Regions from separate parts of the Providencia sp. PROV_01 genome, predicted to be linked through region 4. Evidence: predicted binding sites of a transcription regulator. Region 4 holds the regulator's gene; each other region holds the start of a gene.

Region 1 (5,646 bases), 2.8 Mb from region 4:
GAAAAATAACGGTTTTATTAAAAACCGCACTATCTCACAGCTTTTCGACCCAGAAAAAGGCATGTTCTTACCAGATCGCTTCGTTAAAGGCACTTGTCCAAAATGTAAAGCCGAAGACCAATATGGTGATAACTGTGAAGTCTGTAGCGCAACCTATAGCCCAACAGAGCTGATTAACCCACGTTCAGTGATTTCTGGCGCTACACCTGTCATGCGTGATTCAGAACACTTTTTCTTTGATCTTCCTGCATTTAGCGACATGCTTCAAGCGTGGACTCGCTCTGGCGCATTACAAGAACAAGTCGCCAACAAAATGCAAGAATGGTTCGAATCCGGCCTACAACAATGGGATATTACCCGTGATGCGCCTTATTTCGGTTTTGAAATTCCAGATGCACCGGGTAAATATTTCTATGTCTGGTTAGATGCCCCTATCGGTTACATGGGCTCCTTTAAAAACCTGTGTGACAAACGCGGTGATCTCGACTTTGACGAGTTTTGGAATAAAGATTCAAAAACCGATCTTTACCATTTCATTGGTAAAGATATCGTCTATTTCCACAGCCTGTTCTGGCCTGCCATGTTAGAAGGTAGCCAGTATCGTAAACCAACAAACCTGTTTGTTCATGGTTATGTCACGGTTAATGGGGCAAAAATGTCGAAGTCGCGCGGTACATTTATTACTGCCCGCTCTTACTTAGATCACCTAGATGCCGACTGCTTGCGCTATTACTATGCAGCAAAACTGTCTTCGCGTATTGATGACATCGATTTTAATTTGGAAGATTTCGTCCAGCGCGTCAACAGCGACATCGTCAATAAAGTGGTTAACTTGGCATCACGTAATGCGGGCTTTATTGCTAAACGCTTTGGCGGTCAATTATCAGCAAACCTTGCTGAGCCAGAGTTATACCAACAATTTGTTGATGCCGCTAAAGTTATCGGTGAGGATTATAACAACCGTGAATATAACAAAGCGATCCGTGAAATCATGGCATTAGCCGATATCGCAAACCGCTATGTTGATGAAAAAGCCCCTTGGGTTGTGGCAAAACAAGAAGGTAAAGATCAAGAGCTGCAAGATATTTGCTCGATGGGCATCAATTTGTTCCGCGTTCTGATGACTTACCTGAAACCTGTTTTACCAGGGCTCACTAAGCGTGCTGAAGCTTTCTTAAATAGTCAATTATCATGGGATGCGATTAACACCCCATTATTGAACCACAGCGTCGCACCATTTAAGGCATTGTTTAACCGCATTGAAATGGCAAAAGTGGATGCAATGGTCGAAGCCTCAAAAGAGAGTATCAAACCCGTTCAGCAACTTACGGGGCCGCTAGCCGATGACCCAATTCAAGATACCATCACCTTTGATGACTTTGCGAAAATTGACCTGCGAATTGCATTAATCAAGCAAGCTGATTTTGTTGAAGGCTCAGACAAGCTACTGAAATTACAATTAGATATTGGCGGTGAAACTCGCCAAGTATTTTCTGGTATTCGCTCCGCTTACCCAGACCCTAAAGCTTTAGAAGGCCGTTTAACCGTGATGGTTGCCAACCTCGCACCCCGTAAAATGCGTTTTGGTATTTCTGAAGGTATGGTAATGGCTGCTGGCCCTGGCGGTAAAGATATCTTCTTACTCAGCCCAGACAGTGGTGCACAACCCGGTATGCAAGTTAAATAACCCATACTTGCTCTAGTCTGTTATTCATTAAAAGTGGGAAGCTAAATACTTCCCACTTTTTTATTGGCTTTTTATTGTGATCGGTAGCACAATAATAAAGTTAATTGTATGATGAATAGATATTACATTACAGGACCAGTCTCATGTCATTTAAACAGGTACTGATAACGGGATGGCAATATTTGCGAGCTTTCGCAATACTTTACTTTTGCCTGATTATTGGAAACCTTATCTCAACACTACTTCCATTCTCCATCCCCGGCAGCATTGTCGGCATGTTAATTTTATTCATATTGCTTGCGTTACAAATTATCCCCGCGAAGTGGGCACAACCCGGTTGCAGCATTTTGTTGAAAAATATGACCATCCTGTTTGTTCCTATTGGTGTTGGCATAATGAATTACTATGAATTACTCAGCCAACAAATGGTTCCTATCATCGTTTCCTGTGTGGTTAGTACCTTAATCGTTATGGTCGTTGTCGCCATCAGTTCCAACTATATTCATAAGGAACGCCCTGTCGTTGGGGCTCAACCTGATGACGTTCCTTTACCCCCCGAAGACCCAATTTCTTCGGTCATTAATAATGATAAAACTAAGGGGAATGAATAATGTTAGAACATATTTGGTGGTCATTGCCGCTGACCATTGTGGTGTTTTATTTGGCTCGTAAGCTGTCGACCACATTTAAGTTACCGATTTTAAACCCACTATTAATTACTATTGCGGTATTGATTGCACTACTAGTGATCACGAATACCTCTTATGAGCACTATTTTGCAGGTAGCAAAATACTCAATGATTTACTACAGCCTGCAGTCGTCGCGCTCGCTTTTCCACTTTACGAACAAATGCACCAAATTCGAGCCCAGTGGAAATCTTTATTAAGCATTTGTTTTGCAGGTAGTTTAGTGGCCATGTTTAGCGGTGCCGCCATCGCGTTATGGTTGGGGGCAACCCCTGATATCGCGGGTTCTATTTTGCCTAAATCGGTTACTACCCCTATCGCGATGGCTGTTGCTGATTCGGTTGGTGGGATCCCTGCGATTAGTGCCGCCTGCGTGTTATTTGTTGGGATCTTAGGCGCCATGTTTGGCCATAGCTTATTTGATGTGCTGCGTGTACGAACCCACGCATCAAGGGGACTCGCGATGGGAACCGCTTCCCACGCCCTAGGCACTGCCCGCTGTGCCGAAGTGAATTACATTGAAGGTGCTTACAGTTCCCTTGCATTGATGACCTGTGGGGTTATCACCTCACTTATAGCCCCGTTTATCTTTCCTGTTATTTTACATCTTTTTAGCTAAGCTTAATTCACTAAGCCAATATCCAAGCAAATGAGTAAGAGGAATTTATTAGCCTCTTACTCACTAACACACGGAGAAAACATGAGATATATCTCTCAATTAAAGAATTTGTTTCATATGTTTCATTTAAAATGGTGACTTAAGTCACATATTGTTGAGCGCATTATTGAATAGAATAAAAATAATTAATTAGGGAGGTAACACATGCATTCACGATTTAAGGCCGCTTGGGCCGAACTTCCAGAAAAGTTACAGTCGGTACTTAGACCAATCATTGATAATTCTGATTTCCGAGGTATGTTAACAGCGGAACAAGTCAAACAGATTAAAGCTGAAGCAGGTGTAAGCGACGCTGAATTAGCCTTTGCGTTGTTGCCTTTCGCTGCGGCTTATGCAATTACTCCAATCTCCCATTTTCACGTTGGTGCAATCGCTTGCGGCGCAAGTGGTAATTTATATTTCGGCGCCAATATGGAATTTAGCCATGTTTCAATGGGGCAAGTGATCCATGCAGAACAGTGTGCAGTGACACACTCTTGGATGAAAGGTGAAACGCAGATTACCTCAATTACCGTGAATTACACACCTTGTGGGCACTGCCGCCAATTTATGAATGAATTGCGTGAAGGCGGTAAAATTATGGTGAATTTACCGGGCCGCACACCCGCAGTACTACACCACTATTTACCCGACTCATTTGGGCCGTCTGACCTCAATATTACTACTTTACTACTCGACCCTGTTGACCATGGCTATAAAAACCAAAGCCGTGACCGGTTATTAAGTGCAGCAATTGAGGCTGCAAACCAATCCCATGCACCTTATAGCCGATCCCATTCAGGAATTGCGTTACAATTAAAAGATGGCTCACTGTTTACCGGACGCTACGCAGAAAATGCCGCATTCAACCCAAGTTTACCACCACTGCAAGCCGCTTTAATTATGATTAACCTTGCAGGTAAAGATATTCACGCCATCGACCAAGCTAAGTTTGTTGAAAAACAAGATGCGATTATCAAACATTGGTGTGTGACCGAAAATACATTACAGGCACTAGGTTGCCAAAATATTGAATTAGCTTATTTGGATTAATTTGATATTGATTTAAAAGTAACGGTTATTGCTGGGAGCTTGAATAAATAGCAATAACCGTATAGTTGTTATTAGAACTTTAATCTTGTTCACAAAACTATTTACCTGCAAAGTGGCCATCCATAATAGGACTCACTAGTTTTGATTAATATATGCCCTAGTAAGTAAATTCATTAAACAATTTTTCTGTTTCATTTATCGTGTCTTCTAATGTAATAACTAAAGGGATCTTTCGCATTTTTTCTAGCCAAGCTTGGCTTTGTTGCTGTTTTATCGATACAGATTGCGCGGCTTCTTCTTTCATGTCTAGCCAAATGCTAGCAAATAACGCTGATTCACCATTAAGTGATTTATTAGAAAAGCTATTTAATAGTTTCCCTATAATTTTATTCTTTTTACCTATAGATAATACTTCAAATACATCTTTAAACAACCAACCTTCATAAGGAATCCCTGAATTTAACATCGCTTCTTTTTTTATTTTAATAAATTCTTGATGTGTAATATCACCAATTGGGATGTTATCACTTTCTTTGCGATTTTTCATAATTCGTCCATATGCTAATTTGACTTCTTTTTGATACCGACTCCGTTTTTCACTGGTGAATGACTCACCCCGTGCCTTCATATGATTATTTAAAAACTCTTTTTCTAGATAAATAAAAATACTGAAATATTTATCACTTGAATCATTTATCTTTTGAGGGTTATATTTTTCATTAAAAGAGTAACCTTTATTTATGAGAATTAAACATGATAAAATTATAAAAATTAATTTAGAAATAATAAATTTAGAAACCATCATTAGAACTCCTTTTATTCTTATTAAAATTCATTGAATTATTAATCATTTCTTCAAACATAAAGTCTAATTCTTTTTCTATATTTTTAACTAAAGTAATCCGCCTCATTTTCTCCAGCCATCTTTTGCTTTTAATTTGCTTGTCTGATGGTGGTTTGGAAGCTTCTCTTACCATTGCATACCAAAGCATCATGAATAATTTAGCTTCCTTCGCAGGATCGTTGTTATTCATCACAAAAACGAACTGTTGCCATAGTGCCTCTCGGTTTCTCTCATTAATAATATCTAAAACATCTGCTAAAATCCAAGCATGATAAGACATTCCCATTTCATTTAAATTCTCACGATAAAAATCCATTGCCTGTTCATGGCTTAATTTTTTAATAAATGCTTCTTTTGGATACTTTAAAAATTCTAACATTGGGTTATTATCTTTTCCCCCCTTGAAAATAACTAATTTTTTTCTATCAAATATTAAATCCTTAGATTCAGAAAAGTATAACATCTGTAGCATAAAGAAAAGACGTGGCGTTTTAACACCTTTTTTTTCACAAAAATTAGTTGTATTTTTTTTATTATATTTTACATTATTTCCTTGAGGATTTTGGCAAGCACCGAGAAGAAAAACTGAAAGCACAACTATTAATTTATAATTCATATACATCCTTGTGATTCATAAAGTTAGAAACCAATAATCTTAAAAATAAATTATGTAAAAAACACATTGCCCACATAAAAAGAAACATCAGTAATCACCAT
Region 2 (5,646 bases), 1.8 Mb from region 4:
ATAGTCGGTATCCGTTAACGTGAAGGTTAAAATAACGCCATCTTCATGCTCATTATGTGCGGTGAATTGCCAAGGTAAAATTCGCGCAAAACCATGGCTAGGGCTAGCAACAGGGCCGAACCAAGGCCAACAAATAGGGATGCCACCGCGGATAGCTACACCTTCTTTAAAAGCACTTTCTGAACTTAGCCATAAGCAAGGTTTTTGCCCTGCGGGTTGCCAATCAATAAGTTGAGCACCTTGTAAACTGACGGCCCCACGCACCTTAGGGTGCGAGATGACAATAAGTGGAAGCTCGCCGAGTTGGCGTTGAGTGATGTAAGCAGAGACTTGTTTAATGACTGGTAGTGCAAAAAGTTTGTCGTGCATGGTATTAGGCCTGTGTTAATGGAACAGTGTGAATACTCGTCATCTTTCAAACTGCAGCATTGCTGACTGTGTTCATTCACTTGAATTATTTAGAGTATCTATTCGGTATATTTAAAGGCGCGGTGACGCGGTGAATAGTATTCATTCTAAAATAAGTCATGTTTATAGCGTATCCAATAAGAGATCAACCATAAGCGATATAGCAGAAAATATGAAGTGTTAATTTGTTATTGGATACGATACAAAAGAGCCGCCAATCGGCGGCTCAGTTAGACAAATTTCGTTACAGCTCTTATTTAGAGATGTGAGCGATCAAGTCTAATACTTTGTTAGAGTAACCAGTTTCGTTGTCATACCAAGAAACTAATTTAACAAAGTTGTCGTTCAGTGCGATACCAGCTTTAGCATCAAATACTGAAGTCAGTTTCTCACCGTTGAAGTCAGTTGATACAACGTCATCTTCAGTGTAACCCAGAACGCCTTTCAGCTCGCCTGCTGCTGCTTCTTTGATTGCATCACAGATTTGAGTGTAAGTTGCTGGTTTTTCTAAACGAACAGTTAAGTCAACTACAGAAACGTTAGGAGTAGGTACACGGAAAGACATACCAGTCAGTTTGCCATTCAGTTCTGGAATAACTTTACCTACTGCTTTAGCCGCACCGGTTGATGATGGGATGATGTTTTGAGCAGCACCACGACCACCACGCCAGTCTTTATGTGAAGGGCCATCAACAGTTTTTTGTGTTGCAGTTGTTGCGTGAACAGTTGTCATCAGGCCTTCAACGATACCGAATTTGTCGTTGATAACTTTAGCCAGTGGAGCTAAGCAGTTAGTTGTACAAGATGCGTTAGAAACGATTTCTTGACCTGCGTAAGCTTTGTGGTTAACGCCCATAACGAACATAGGAGTATCATCTTTAGAAGGGCCAGTCAGAACAACTTTCTTAGCACCTGCTTGGATGTGTTTACGTGCAGTTTCATCAGTTAAGAAGATACCTGTAGCTTCAGCAACGACGTCAACACCGACTTCGTTCCATTTCAGGTTTGCAGGATCTTTTTCTGCTGTTACACGGATTTTTTTGCCGTTTACAACTAGGTGACCATCTTTAACTTCAACAGTACCGTTGAAACGACCATGAGTTGAGTCGTATTTCAGCATGTACGCCATGTATTCTGCATCGAGCAGGTCGTTGATAGCAACGATTTCGATGTCAGAACGCTCTTGTGCAGCACGGAAAACGATACGGCCAATACGACCAAAACCATTAATACCTACTTTGATAGTCATAGTATTTCCACCAGCTATTTATTCGTGAATTAAGTTGTAGTTAAAGTTACCAAAACCTTGCCAGCCGTCAAGCGGAATCGTGTCAATTATTGAAAAAAATCAATTCTGATACCACCAATTGCTTATTTGTCAGCCACTTCAGCGGCAAATACAGCCGCACGTATTATCGGGATTGTGCAGCATAATGAAACCATCTATCAGTGATATATGTGATACGGTTCACAAATCAAAACGGAAAGTAAGATGCTTCTTAGTTTAGAATAGTTTTACAGAAAATGTTGTTAATTTTTTGTTGATTGAAATTGATGTATGATAACCATTGAACATTTTAGTTATTTAAATATTTAGGTGTGATATGTCAAAAAAAGATAACCAACCTATTGATATTTCAGAATTAAATGAAATGCAGCGTTACGTTACACAGCAAGCAGGTACCGAGCCGCCATTCAGTGGCCAATTATTGCATAACCGTAAAGATGGTGTGTACGAATGTTTATGCTGTGGTTCACCTTTATTTATGTCTGAGAGCAAATTTGATGCAGGTTGTGGTTGGCCAAGCTTTTATCAACCCGTCAATGAAGAGGCTATCAAATACATTGAGGATTTCTCGCATGGGATGCATCGCATTGAGGTTCGCTGTCAACACTGTAATGCGCATTTAGGGCATGTATTTCCCGATGGTCCGCAGCCCACGGGGCAGCGTTACTGTATTAATTCAGCATCATTAAGCTTTATCGATGATGATAATGGTGAAAAGACCCGTGGATAAAGAGCTGAAGGGTGCTGAAATTTTAATATTAGAATGACAAAAACGATTCAGCTATCAGCTAAAATTAAGAATAATAAAATAACGTGTTAATTGCGTACTTGAAGGAGCCTTACCGTGAGCGTTGAAGTTAATCCAGAGCAACTTGAACAATTATTAGCAGTGATGACACCTGAAATCTATCAGCGCCTAGTAACCGCAGTTGAGCTAGGTAAATGGCCGGATGGGGTGATGTTAACGCCAGAACAAAAAGAGCATAGCTTGCAAATGGTATTATTGTGGCAGTCGCGGCATAACCATGACCCAGAGCATATGACGGTAGGGACTAATGGCGAAATTACGATGAAGAGCAAACAAGAGCTAAAAACGCTGTTTCAAGGTGAAATGTTGGCAACATTAAAACCGCAAAATAATGATGAGTAACAGTTACTCTGTAGATCTGTAGAATAGTTTGGTTATTCAATAGGGTGTTGTACAGTGACAGCGTCACTAAAACAAGTTTTCTCAATTGATATGAGAAAACTTGTCTACAAAGTCTGGGTTAATGCAGGTCAGTTAACGTGATTAACCTCGCGCCTTGCTTTTTCATTTCGTCTAAAGCTTCTTGGCTGTCATTGGCTGCAAGATTAACACCTCTACATCCATCCACTAGAACATCTACGCTATAGCCTAATTTTAGGGCATCTAACACGGTAAATTTGACACAGTAATCCGTCGCAATTCCCATAATAATTAAATGTGAAATGTGTTGTTCTTGTAACCATGCATGCAGGCGGGTTTGGCTAATTTTATCGTTATCGAAAAAGGCACTATAGCTATCAACCTGTGGGTTTTCCCCTTTGGTGAAAGTTGCACTAATCAGTGATTGGTTTAAATCTGAGTGTAATTTAGCGCCGTGCTCACCTTGTACGCAATGAATAGGCCACCAAACTTGTGTAATGCCATTTAGCTCACCGACTTCGCCAATTTGAGTATTTGAATTAGCCGCAAAACTAAGATGTGTCGCGGGATGCCAATCTTGGCTTGCAATGATGTCTATCTGTTTTTGTTGGCAAATAGCCATCGCCTTATTAGCAACATCAATAACATGTTCACTTTCATTTACTGCTAATGTGCCACCGGTGCAAAAATCGTTTTGTAAATCGACTAACAGTAATGCTGCTTTCATTGTGTCCTCAGTATGTTATCTGTTATTCATCAGCATAGCTCAACTCGCCGCGTAAATTATTCTGCATTAACTCTCGGATTAAAGCGGGGGTATAATTTTGGCTTAGTAAGTAGTGCAATTTACTTAAGGCGGCTTCAAAAGTCATGTCGTATCCACTTATCACACCAGCTTCTGCAAGAGCGTGTCCTGTGGCATAGCCTTCCATATTAACACGGCCAGAAATACATTGTGTCAGGTTAACCACAATAATGCCTCGGTTCGTTGCCTCGCGAAGTATACGTAGTAATTCAGGCTGTTGAGGGGCATTACCGACACCGTAAGAGCGCAATATAAGCGCTTTGACAGGTTGTTGGAGAATATTGCGAACAATCTCAACCGAGAGTCCCGGATAAAGTGTAACAACACCGATAGGTTGAGGTGTAATTCGGTGGCTTTTAAATTCACCTATGCCAATAGGTGCAGGGCACGTATTGAATGTACGAATATTGATACCCGCCTCCATTAAGGGGGAGCAGTTAGGTGAGCTGAAAGCATCAAAGCCGTCAGCATGAGCCTTAACGGTGCGGTTACCGCGATATAATTTGTTATTAAAAAACAGCCCGACCTCATTAACAGGGTAATTGGCCGCTAAATATAAGGCATTTAATAGATTTGTTTGCCCATCAGAACGTAATGCTTCTAATGGTATTTGTGACCCTGTCACGATCACTGGCTTTTTCAAGTTTTCAAACATGAAAGATAAGGCTGAGGCGGTGAAAGCCATAGTATCAGTGCCATGTAATATAACAAACCCATCATAAAGTGGATAATTTTCCCGAATATCATCAGCGATGAGCTGCCAATCTTCAGGAGTGATATCAGATGAATCAATCAACGGTTGATGCTCACGGATGGTAAACTCAGGCATTTCAGGGCGGTGAAACTCGGGCATTTGAGCTAACTGAGTTTGCAAATGACCAGAAACAGGAACATATCCCTGTGGTGAATGGCGCATGCCAATTGTTCCGCCTGTGTAGACTACATAAATTGATTTCTTCTGCATCTTATTACCTAATTTATCCAACTTATCGAAGGAGAATGATTATCAGGATTTTGACGCATTTGTTAGCGTATTACTATCGTTAACTTGCGAATAATTAGATTGATATGGGGTTATTGATGAGTTTGTGAGAGAAATCCCCTTCATTAACGCTGAAGGGGATTTAGCGATCAGTTAATTTCCGCGCAATTTAAGCAAAATGCGTAGCGGTTTTGAGGGTCATTCATTTTTAAGAAAAACTGAGCTTGCTGGCGGATATCCGTTGCGACTGCTGGGGGCAAAAACACCTGTAGTACATCCGGCATCGCGGCTTGAACGCTAGTGGTTAATTCAAGCAACAATTGATCCATGAAAGTCATCTCAGGCTTCATCCAATCTAGCTTAACATCAGTGAGTTTAGCGAGTTCTGCGGCTTTATCTATCGCAGTATCAAAATCACCTAGCTGGTCTACAAGGCCATTTTTAAGCGCGTCTTGCCCGATCCACACACGGCCTTGAGCGATTTTATCTATCTCTGCAGGTGTTTTATGGCGAGCTTTCGCGACTAAGCCAATAAATGTCTCATAACCATTTTCAATAGTAATTTGCATCATGTCAGCAAATTGTGGACTAATCCCTTTAGTCAGAGAAATATCGGCTAATGGTGATGTTGATACTCCATCAGTATACACCCCAATAGAATCTAAAGATTTTTCAAAGGTATTGATCACACCAAATATACCAATTGAACCTGTCAGTGTGTTTGGACTGGCAATAATATAGTCAGCTGGAGTCGATACCCAATACCCGCCAGATGCTGCCATTCCCCCCATAGAAACCACCACGGGTTTACCGGCAGCATGGGCCGAAGCCAGTTCACTGCGGATCAAATCAGAAGCGCTTACGCTTCCCCCCGGGCTATTCACGCGTAACACAATTGCTTTAATATTATCATCAAGGCGAGCATCACGAATTTGTGCTGCGATGGTATCGCCTCCTGCAATCCCAGCCGTTTGCGGGCCATCCATGATAGCACC
Region 3 (5,646 bases), 180 kb from region 4:
CTTTTGTGAAGAGGTATCAATGTATTCATTTTCATACTCACGGTTTAATGAGATAAATGGAATTGGGCAGCTTACACTACCCAATTTGAGGAACTATTTCGTGGCTTGTTTCGCTTTAAAGCGGCGTTCACCCACAAAGTAAATACCGACATACACGAAGCACAGCATGGAAACAAGGAATGAAAGTTGTAATGAGTGCAACATGTCTGCGACATAGCCTTGAACCGCAGGGACAACTGCAGCACCGACAATCGCCATCACAATAACCGCCCCGGCCATTTCAGTATGTTCATTATCAACGGTATCCAAAGTGCCTGCATAAATAGTTGCCCAGCAAGGTCCAAACAGAATACTGACCATCACCGCTGCATAGACCGCTGTAAAACTCGGAATAAATGCAACATAAATTAGGAACAGCGCACCAATCACCGAGTAGATAATTAAGACTTTTTCTGCATTAAAGCGGGTCATTAAAATATTGGCAACAAACTTACCAATAAAGAAACAAGCGAAGCTATACACCATGAAATTCGAGGCATCACGTTCGTTAATATCCCCCATTTCTAATGCGAGACGAATAGTAAATGACCATACTGCCACTTGCATTCCGACATATAAAAACTGGGCAATAATTCCTTTTCTAAAGCGACTATTTTTCGCTAAATATTTTAAGGTTTCTAATGCAGTAGGACGCTTATGATCTTGCGTTTCTGCCACTTTACATTTAGGAAACTTAGTAATAAGGAATAAGATCATTACCACAACCAATACCATAATCATGTAACGATAAGGTTCGAGGGTATTTTCCAACATGGCTAAACGGAATTCATGGATTTGCTCCGCATTCATTCCCGCCATTTGGTTTTGTAAGCTATCCCCTTCGGAAAATACCAGATACTTGCCCAGTAAGATCCCGCCTGCGGCACCAATTGGGTAGAAGGTTTGGCTAATATTTAAACGCAATGTGGCGTATTGTTTAGGACCTATCATTGAACTATAGGTATTCGCGGCGGTTTCGAGAAAGCTTAAACCTATCGCAATGGCGAAAATAGCCGCCAAGAACATGGTATAGGTCGCCATATGAGATGCAGGGAAGAACATACTGCAACCCGCGATATACAGGATCAGCCCCACCATAATGGCATATTTATAACTGGTTTTTTTGATCACTAACGACGCCGGAATGGCGATTAAGAAATAACCACCATAGAATGCGCTTTGTACTAAAGCCGAGGCGAAGTTACTGAGTTCAAAGACACTTTTAAACTGTGTGATTAAAATATCATTTAATGCTGCGGCACATCCCCATAATGGGAACAGGCACGATAGTAGGATAAATTGGAATAGAGGTGTCTTACTCAGGTAGCCATCCGGTAACTGAGTGATGTTCTTAATGTTCATAGTAACCCTTATATTTTTATAATTTATACCCGATGAGTGGCTATGTGGCTCTGATGACCACTTAATTATTCAAAGGGTATATAGCTACGTTGGACTATTATTATTTAGCTATTCATTAGCGGTGTTGATTTGCACAAATTCATTAAATTGTTCAACACTTGGATAAGAAGATTGAGTTCCTTTCCCTGTCACACTGAAAGCCGAAAACAGAACGGCTTTTTTCAGTGCTTCTTCAATATTCCCCGTATGGACATAGTAATGCGAGAAGCAGCCGATAAAGGCATCCCCTGCACCACTGGTGTCAATCGCATTCACTTTAATTGCGGGTATATGTAACTCGCTGTCGCGAGTCATCCATAACGCCCCTTTTTCCCCTAATGTTACGATGACGTTTTTTAACCCTTTATCCAATAAAGACTGCGCAGCACGACGAATGTTATCCATCGTGTCGACTGGCATATTGGTTAAAATTTCAAGTTCCGTTTCATTAGGGACAAAGAAATCACATCGGCAGGCAAAATCGAGATCGAGCGTACGTTGTGCAGGGGCTGGGTTCAGTAACACTGGGATCCCATGTTTATTGCCAAATGAAATCGCGTGATAAACCGTTTCAAGCTGGACTTCTAATTGCAGAACGATCAACTTACATTTTTTCAGATCTTCCGCTGCACGATCGATATCTTCAGGTGATAAAAATTTATTCGCCCCTTTGACGATCAAAATACTGTTTGATGAATTTTGATTAACAAAAATAGGTGCGACGCCACTTGAGGTACAAGGCACTTTTTCCACATAACGAGTGTTAATACCGTAAGACTCCAAGTTACGGATCGTATTATCCGCAAAAATGTCATCCCCCACTTTGGTTAACATGATCACTTTTGAATTCAACTTAGCAGCAGCAACCGCTTGGTTCGCACCTTTACCACCGCAACCAATTTTGAAAGCTGGCGCTTCTAAAGTTTCGCCTTCTTTTGGCATTTGATCGATGTAAGTGATCAAATCAACCATGTTTGAACCAATAACTGCTATATCCATAATGTCCCTCGTGTTAAATAAATCACATAATGATATGATAGTAACATTATCATGTTGCAAAAATATCATTTGTGATTAGGATCTCGAATAACGAATGATCAAGTGTTATATCTACCACATTTCCTCATTCTTTGTTGTCTATCCCACATTTATATAGGAAAGTTGAAAATGCAAGACTTAGCAAAATATATTGATCACACTTTACTTGCTGCTAATGCCACTGTTAGTGATATTAAAACATTATGTGCCGAAGCGGCAGAACACCATTTTGCATCGGTGTGCGTAAACACAGGTTATGTTCCTTTAGCCAGCGAGCTTTTAAAAAACAGCGACGTTAAAGTTTGCTGTGTGGTAGGCTTTCCATTAGGCGCTTGCTTAACGGAAGCGAAAGCGTTTGAAGCAGCAGAAGCCGTGCGTCGTGGTGCTGATGAAGTGGATATGGTTATCAACATTGGCATGCTCAAAAGTGGCGACTTAGACTTTGTTCGCAAAGACATTGAAGCGGTATTTGCTGCCTGTGGTAAAGCAACATTAAAAGTTATTTTAGAAAATTGCCTGTTAACTGATGAAGAAATTACTCAAGTTTGTGAAATTTGCCGCACAATTAAAGTCGGTTTTGTGAAAACTTCAACAGGTTTCAGTACAATGGGCGCAACAGAACACCACGTGGCACTGATGCGTAAAGTGGTTGGCGATGAAGTCGGTGTAAAAGCCTCCGGTGGTGTGCGTGACCGTGAAACCGCAATTAAAATGATTGAAGCGGGTGCAAACCGTGTCGGTGCAAGTGCAAGCGTTGCCATTGTCACAGGCAATAACACCAAACCAAGTGACTATTAAGTGATGGGGCGCGGTCTAACCGCGCCAATTTTGTGTATTGAAAAAGGATTGTAGGGTGATAGAAACTAAACAAAAAGAACGCCTTCGCCGTTTAAGTGAATGTTTAAAACGCTCAGGACGCATTCATCTTAAAGAAGCTGCTAGAATACTCGAAGTTTCAGAGATGACTATTCGTCGAGACCTGAGCGCAGATACAGAAGGCCCAATTCCGATGTCACTGCTTGGTGGCTACATAGTTTCTGTTACCCAACCTGCTAATTTACTGACCCAAGAAGCACAAGCCGACATTTTCACCCCCGATCAAACGGAAGAATTATATATCCCGAACCTTGCCGCTAGCATGGTGACCGAAGATGATGTGATCTTCTTTGATAATGGCATTGAAATGGCCACCTTGATTTCACTCATCCCAGAAGAAATTAATTTCACCGGTATTTGTTACTCACATAACGTTTTCCTCGCCCTTAGCCAGAAAAAAAATGCCACTGCGCTATTATGTGGCGGGGAATATCGCCCTAAAAGTGATTCTTTTTACAACCCATCACTCCCCTCATTACTTGATTCAATCAACCCGAAAAAAGCCTTTATTTCAGCAGCTGGTGTGCATGGGAATTTTGGCGTAACTTGCTATAATCTCGATGATTTACCCATGAAGAAAAAAGCGATGGAAAAATCTATCCGTAAGATTTTACTCGCCCCTTATAACCTGTTTGATGAAGTCGCGACCGCCAATATGGGGGAATTATCACAATTTGATGTGATAGTCACAAATAGGCAACTTTCTGATGAATATGAGACATATTGTCGTAATGGCTTTGTGAAAGTAATTTATTAAAATCATCAATAGATTAAGCGGACAATATCTTGCCCGCTTACATTAGATCTTCACTGTCAAATAGTCTTCTGCGATTTCGCTCGCGGGGAACACAGCTTGGCATTCCGCGAGTAACTTTGGGATATCCTCACTCGTATAACGACCACTCAAGTGAGTGGCAATAAACCGTTTAACCCCTGCCGCACGAGCTAGCTCAGCCGCCTGTACCGTAGTCGAGTGCCCTCTTTCATTGGCTTTTTGTGCAAACTCCGCTTCTAGGGTCGTTTCATGGATCATCACATCGGCATTTCTCGCAAGTTCCAGCGCTCGCTCTGTCGGTTGCGTATCGCCAAAAATCGCAATAATCTTTCCGGGGATCGGTTCACCGAGGTAATCAGCTCCATTCACTGTTCGTCCATCATCAAGAACTATCGTTTCCCCCGCTTTAAGCGCTTGCATCCAAGGGCCACGAGGAATATTGTCATTAGCTAATTTCACTGCATCTAATGCGCCACGTTTCGGATGTTCTTCAATACGATAACCATAACACTCAACACGATGATCAAGGGCATAGGCCGTCACAATCAGTTCTCCATCGTCAAATAATTGGCCAGCTTCGATTTCCACTATCTCCAGTGGATATGTCATATAAGACACGCTCACGGTGAGTACCGTTTCAATAACCTGTTTTAACCCTTTCGGTCCATAAACAATCAATGGGTCTGTTGCTCCCCCCATTGAGCGGCTGCATAACAACCCGGGTAAACCAAAAATATGGTCTCCATGCAAATGAGTAATAAAAATTTTTTCAATTTTTGGTGTTTTAAATGGGCTATTTAAAATGCGATGCTGTGTCCCTTCACCACAATCAAATAACCAGTAGCTTTTACGGATACCGATTAAATTTAATATCATACTGGTGACATTACGCTCTTTTGTCGGCACGCCAGCACTAGTTCCTAGAAATGTTAATTCCATAATACCTCATCTAATCTTTTGTTTTTATTATGGTAAGATTTTTTCCAATTGAAAATTTCTTTATTTTATTCGTCTATTATTCAATATGTTCCAATTATAAATAAAAATCGGCTATTCCTAATTTCTTCCAATATACAAATCCCTTTTCTGTATTAGTCCAATTAATTCCCAAGTGTTTTTTACACCGCATATTCCACAATACTAAAAGTGAATATCTAATCTAGGAATATATTTAATGCTTTGCTCTAAAAAGAAATTTCCGGCCCCTTTGGCCTTATTGGTGGCGACCGGCTCATTAGCTATTATGTCAACATTGCCCAGCGATGCAAAAATGCTAACACCGGATGAACTCCCGCTTTTAGGGAGTCCTATCCCAAAACTAGAAAGTAACGATGGTGAACGTAACTTAGCGCAATACAGTAAAACAGCCGCAACATGGCTTGTAGAACAAAAAAATAGCCATGAAATCTCACAAATGGCGCAAAGTTATCTCAGTAATCAAGCAGCTAACGCCGCAATAGAGGAAATTACTCATTGGCTCTCAAAAGCGGGTAATGTGAAAGTCAGCCTGAATTTTG
Region 4 (5,646 bases):
AAAAATTAATCCGTGATACGACAGAGCGAGGGCACTCCCGCGAAGCCGTTATGGACTCTGTCGTGCGTTCTATGGGTGACTATATTAATTACATCACGCCACAATTTTCTCGCACTCACATCAATTTTCAACGCGTTCCGACGGTAGATACCTCCAACCCATTTTCGGCTAAAGCCATTCCATCACAAGATGAAAGCTTTATTGTGATCCGCTTTCGTGGGCTAGAGCAAATTGATTTCCCCTATTTGCTATCAATGATATCTGGCTCTTTCATTTCTGCAATGAATACAATTGTCGTCCCCGGAGGAAAACTAGGTTTAGCCATGGAATTAATTATGGCGCCAATAGTCGAAAAACTAATTAATCAAAAGGACAACAATTAAATTATTTTTTGATTAATAAATAAGATGCTTATCATTAATTAAGGTAAGCATCTTTTAATTCAAATATACCAATAAAAATTAAATTTATTTTTAGCTTTTTATTTCAAAGCTGTGTGTGACTTCAACGGTTTTCTCTAACATCAATGCGACTGAACAATATTTTTCAGCAGAAAGTTGAACGGCTCGTTCGACCGCTTTTTCCGTTAATTCATTCCCTGTTACAATAAAATGTAAATGGATTTTCACAAAATAACGAGGGGCTTCTTCGCGACGCTGTGAGGTTAATTTCACCTCACAATCCGTAATATCATAGCGGCCTTTTTGTAGAATCGAAACGACATCAATCGCGCTGCAACCACCCGCAGCCATTAGCACCATTTCCATTGGGCTTGGAGCTTTATCACCTGCATTGCCGTCCATCATCACTTGGTGCCCAGACGCAGACTCCCCTAGAAAAGAAAGTCCTTCAACCCACTTAACTCTTGCTTCCATTATATTTCCCCTTGAAATGAAATCGGTTTAAAGGCTACATTGTTCCATAGATACAATGAATGTTATATCAACTTTATTTGGCTGAAGCGATACAGGGAAGACTTTCTTTATTGGATATGCTACAAACAATACTTAGTTGATAGGATTAAGATCAAAACTCAACGGTTTAATTGATCATATTATAGTGTTGATATCAATTTGCGTTACCCAAAGCAATCAAAAACGCTGAAGCAATCAGCTGTTAGATTATTTAAAGGTATATAAGGCAAATTAATATGCTAAGCTAGTGACTTTAAAGCCAGCCTTTCTAGTATGTTTTTCTGAATGGCTGCAATAACATACAGAGGATAACGCTAATGGTTCTCGGCAAGCCACAAACAGACCCTACTCTTGAATGGTTTTTGTCACACTGCCATATTCATAAATATCCATCCAAGAGCACTCTTATCCATCAGGGTGAGAAAGCAGAAACCCTTTACTATATCGTTAAAGGTTCGGTGGCTGTTTTAATTAAAGATGAAGAAGGCAAAGAAATGATCCTCTCTTACCTGAATCAGGGGGATTTCATTGGTGAGCTTGGGTTATTTGAAGAAGGGCAAGAACGTACTGCGTGGGTTAGAGCCAAAATAGCCTGCGAAGTTGCTGAAATTTCTTACAAAAAATTCCGTCAATTAATTCAGGTAAACCCTGATATTTTAATGCGCCTTTCTGCGCAAATGGCTAGTCGCTTACAAACAACATCTGAGAAAGTCGGTAACCTCGCATTCTTAGACGTTACAGGCCGTATTGCTCAAACGCTATTAAACTTAGCTAAACAACCTGATGCAATGACACACCCAGACGGTATGCAAATCAAAATTACTCGTCAGGAAATAGGCCAAATCGTGGGTTGTTCCCGTGAAACAGTCGGCCGTATTCTAAAAATGTTAGAAGACCAAAACCTGATCTCTGCACATGGTAAAACCATTGTTGTTTACGGTACTCGTTAATTAACCTTTCAGCCTGGCCACCTTTGGCTGGGCTATTTATTTATCATATTAAATTCTAATAAAATCGCTTCTTTATATTCTCTTTATCACTTCCCCTTATAGAATAATAATTATTATCTTATTAATTAGGGAAATATTTATGACCATTACATTAGACTATTTATCGGGTAATCCGACGATTTTCAAAAAAATCATTAATTCCGATGATTTCATCAAAAAAATTTTTACGATTACCTCTTCACTGAAAAAAAGTCCACTTGATACGAATAACCAGCTAAAACCAACTCGTACCTGTAGCACTGAGAGTATTGATTCCGCCTATGAGAGCGACTTAGAAGAAACCAATAATATTAAGTGTTTAAGCACTGGTGAATTTTACGAAAAAGTCAATCAATTGAAAATTAAGCTATACGGAAAATATTCATCTACTTTTCTTTCTGAGCAAAGTACAGACTCATTAATAAAAGAAAATAGAGTTATTCTTGACCAATACAAAGAACTCCCCAAAAAAAATGCTGAATATGCTGATTTTTTATATCGCGATATTAGAATCCCTGGCATTAACAATAAAAGTCTACAAGAAAAAAAAGAGATTATAAAAAAATTTGTATTACCTAAACCTCTAACTAATAAAAATGGTTCAATGCTTCCTTTAAAAAAACAAATCATTCAAGAGTCTATTCGTCATATCACACTACCTTCCGTGGGTATAAAATATAAAACAGAAAGCAAATTTAATAAGAAATTAGTTTATATACATTACAAAATTTGTGAAGAAAATCGGCCTAATCAAAGAATCACCTCTTTGCCAAAAACCACTTTTGAGTTCAAGGGAAATATACCGCAAACAAAGTCATCATTACTAAGAGCACAACGAATAAAAGAACATTATAATTTATCGAGTAAAATTACCACACAGAAAACCAGCCTTAGCAAAGATAACTTAGCAAAAAATAAAATTTTAGTTAATAGTTCTGATTTATTAAAAATAATAGAAAAAGAATACCAATTGACCCAAGAAATGAATAACCATATAAAAATAATCGCTGAAATAGACGCCCAAATGAAGACTAACTCTCAATTACTAGCACTTTACAAGTCACCAATAATAAAATAAGTAAAATCGACTTATTATTCAATCAATTAAAATATTTGCATTGGCTAGAACAAATCCAAACACAAATATCACACACATGTAAATAAATAATCATAAACATCGATTTATTATATTAACTAACCTAAAAACAACCCAAAATAGCATTAATTGATAATTAAGGATCTCTCATGCACATAGACACCATCAATAGAAATGTAAGCAATCCCATCTTTAAAAAAAACATAGCATTAGAAATAGCGGAAAATTATTTCCCAATAATTAAGAAAATACGTAATACTAGATTGAATAATTTCATTCATTTATTTAGTTTTAACAAAAAAAACAAAGTAAATATGGATTCAAAGTTTTACTTAGAGTTAAAAAAAATAGAAACCAAAAAAAATGAGAATAACTCACGATTAAAAGTCGAATTAAATCAAAATAAAATAATATCATTAGAAAATGAACTACTTAAAAAGTCGTTTGAAATATCCCCAACAGTAAAAAACACTAAAGATGAAATTAATAGAAAAATAAGTAACGCATTAAAAATAGACAAGCCCTATGTAGAAGAATTAGTCAACAATAAAATAATTAAAGAACAGAATGACCTAATAGACCATTACACATACCATATTAAAAATATAGAATTAATTGAAACTAAAGAACAATTAAAAAATGATATATACAAATTAAAATTAGAGATAAAAAACGAGTCAAAAATAAGAGGGATTTATTATCTTGAAAAAAAACATGAAATATTAGAGTCATCATATAAAGAGATAGAAAATACATTTGGGGTGGAAGACCAAAATGAAAATTTAAAATCATTAATTAATTTACAATTAATCATTAAAAATTTATTAATTAAAGAATTAGATGATATTAAAAACAAAATTCATAATATAACGTTAAATAACTATAATAAAAAATCCATTAACCCCAAAAAAAGTCAAATATCGAAAAAATTAATGGAAGAAAAAAACAGCGTAACCCCAGAAGAGTCAATAATTAAAAAAAATTTAATTATCTGTGATGAAGATGGTACCCCTATTTATCATGATGAGGACCATAACTTTGATTTTGATGACGAATTAACTTTTTTAGCGAAGCCCGAAACCAATGAAATGGAAGATTCGTCATTAGTTAAAACACTAAGACTCGAAAATAGAGAATTAAAAAACTCGCTAGAGGAGTTAAGCAATAACTATTTCACTCTGCTTGATAAATTCCATCATAGGTCACACGAATACATTCTAAATACAATAACTCTTACTGACGTACCTCTAGATGATTTATCTACAAATGAAGAAACTATCGTCAAGCAGCCAAGTGAAATTAAACAAAAAACAATAGATAGTAAAGAGAACGTCACGGCAAAAAATACACAGAACAATCGTAGTTTAATGCAGAAAAAAACAGTTGTGAATTATTCACATTCCCATAACAGTCAATGTCTGGCTGCTGGCATCACCATATCCAGCACACCAGAACAATTGCAACAAAAACAAATAGAATTAAAAGCGAAAAATACAATAAAAATATCTGGCCGAAATAGAACGTAATATTAACGATACAAGTTGCAGAGACAGAAATGCCTCTGCAACTTTTCAATAAACCACTAATTCAATAACTTACCAATCGCCGTTTCTAATTTCGCCATGCCGCTATTAATTTCTTCCTCGGAAATAATCAGTGAAGGCGTAAAACGTAAAACATTGGTGCCGGCATTGAGCATCATCAGACCTTCTACTGCACTGGCTTGCAGGATATCTTTCGAGCGATTCAATAGTTTGCCATCTAATTCAGCGCCAATTAATAACCCCATTCCTCTGATCTCAGAGAAAATGTGATATTTATCATTCAGTTTATTTAAATGAGCGACAAATAATTCACGACGCTTTTCGACACCATTTAATACTTCCTCAGTATTAATAATATCAAACGCCGCATTACCAACTGCACACGCTAAGGGATTGCCACCATAGGTGGTACCGTGCGCACCCACTTCCATGGTTTTTGCCACTTCTTCAGTGGTGATCATTGCACTAATAGGGAAACCGCCACCCAATGCTTTTGCCGTGGTTAAAATATCAGGCACAATATTGTAATGCATATAAGAAAATAATTTACCTGTACGGCCCATACCGCTTTGTACTTCATCAAAAATCAACAAGGCATTATTTTCATCACACAGCTTACGAACTCCTTGCAGAAATTTCGCTGTTGCTGCGGTGACGCCACCTTCACCTTGTACTGGCTCAAGAACAACTGCGCAGGTATTTTCATCAATGACCGCTTTGACAGCATCAAGGTCATTAAATGGCACATGAATAATATCCGCAGGTTTTGGCCCAAAACCATCCGCATATTTTGCTTGCCCACCGACCGAAACAGTAAATAATGTGCGTCCGTGGAAAGCTTGTTTGAAAGCGATAATCTTAGTTTTATAGGGGCTGTATTTAGTAATAGCGTAGCGGCGTGCTAATTTAAACGCAGCTTCGTTAGCTTCTGAGCCGGAATTCACAAAAAATGCGCGGTCAGCAAATGTCGCATTCGTGAGCTTTTGTGCTAACTTTAGCGCCTGCTCGTTAGTGAAAATATTACTGACATGCCATAGCTTTTCGCTTTGTTCACGCACCGCAGCCACCAAACTAGGGTGGCAATGCCCCAAAGCAAGAACAGC

Evidence for each region. Region 4 encodes CRP, which controls carbon source genes, mostly activating them, when cyclic AMP is high. Its sites were predicted from a motif close to ATGTGANNNNNNTCACAT; they were not measured.
Region 1: a site for CRP is predicted at 3,075-3,092, ahead of cdd (cytidine deaminase). Genes of this name have one in related genera too.
Region 2: a site for CRP is predicted at 1,865-1,882, ahead of msrB (peptide-methionine (R)-S-oxide reductase MsrB). Genes of this name have one in related genera too.
Region 3: a site for CRP is predicted at 2,450-2,467, ahead of deoC (deoxyribose-phosphate aldolase). Genes of this name have one in related genera too.

What each region holds. Positions count from the first base shown of each region.
Region 1 covers NZ_JBRFKD010000002.1:3,526,236-3,531,881, forward strand. Annotated here, with positions in the region: gene metG (methionine--tRNA ligase) at 1-1,687, shown strand, start outside; gene ACU696_RS17170 (CidA/LrgA family protein) at 1,831-2,298, shown strand; gene ACU696_RS17175 (CidB/LrgB family autolysis modulator) at 2,298-2,993, shown strand; gene cdd (cytidine deaminase) at 3,198-4,085, shown strand; gene ACU696_RS17185 (hypothetical protein) at 4,243-4,890, opposite strand; gene ACU696_RS17190 (hypothetical protein) at 4,877-5,545, opposite strand.
Region 2 covers NZ_JBRFKD010000002.1:2,540,434-2,546,079, forward strand. Annotated here, with positions in the region: gene ACU696_RS12405 (D-hexose-6-phosphate mutarotase) at 1-369, opposite strand, end outside; gene gapA (glyceraldehyde-3-phosphate dehydrogenase) at 662-1,657, opposite strand; gene msrB (peptide-methionine (R)-S-oxide reductase MsrB) at 2,013-2,426, shown strand; gene ACU696_RS12420 (YeaC family protein) at 2,541-2,846, shown strand; gene pncA (bifunctional nicotinamidase/pyrazinamidase) at 2,965-3,591, opposite strand; gene ansA (asparaginase) at 3,614-4,633, opposite strand; gene sppA (signal peptide peptidase SppA) at 4,801-5,646, opposite strand, start outside.
Region 3 covers NZ_JBRFKD010000002.1:877,858-883,503, reverse strand. Annotated here, with positions in the region: gene ACU696_RS04665 (aldose 1-epimerase family protein) at 1-29, opposite strand, end outside; gene fucP (L-fucose:H+ symporter permease) at 94-1,401, opposite strand; gene rbsK (ribokinase) at 1,510-2,439, opposite strand; gene deoC (deoxyribose-phosphate aldolase) at 2,608-3,276, shown strand; gene deoR (DNA-binding transcriptional repressor DeoR) at 3,332-4,111, shown strand; gene rnz (ribonuclease Z) at 4,154-5,068, opposite strand; gene ACU696_RS04635 (inverse autotransporter beta domain-containing protein) at 5,304-5,646, shown strand, end outside.
Region 4 covers NZ_JBRFKD010000002.1:696,043-701,688, reverse strand. Annotated here, with positions in the region: gene ACU696_RS03980 (phosphoribulokinase) at 1-383, shown strand, start outside; gene ACU696_RS03975 (OsmC family protein) at 474-875, opposite strand; gene crp (cAMP-activated global transcriptional regulator CRP) at 1,232-1,864, shown strand; gene ACU696_RS03965 (hypothetical protein) at 2,004-2,981, shown strand; gene ACU696_RS03960 (hypothetical protein) at 3,149-4,525, shown strand; gene ACU696_RS03955 (aspartate aminotransferase family protein) at 4,582-5,646, opposite strand, start outside.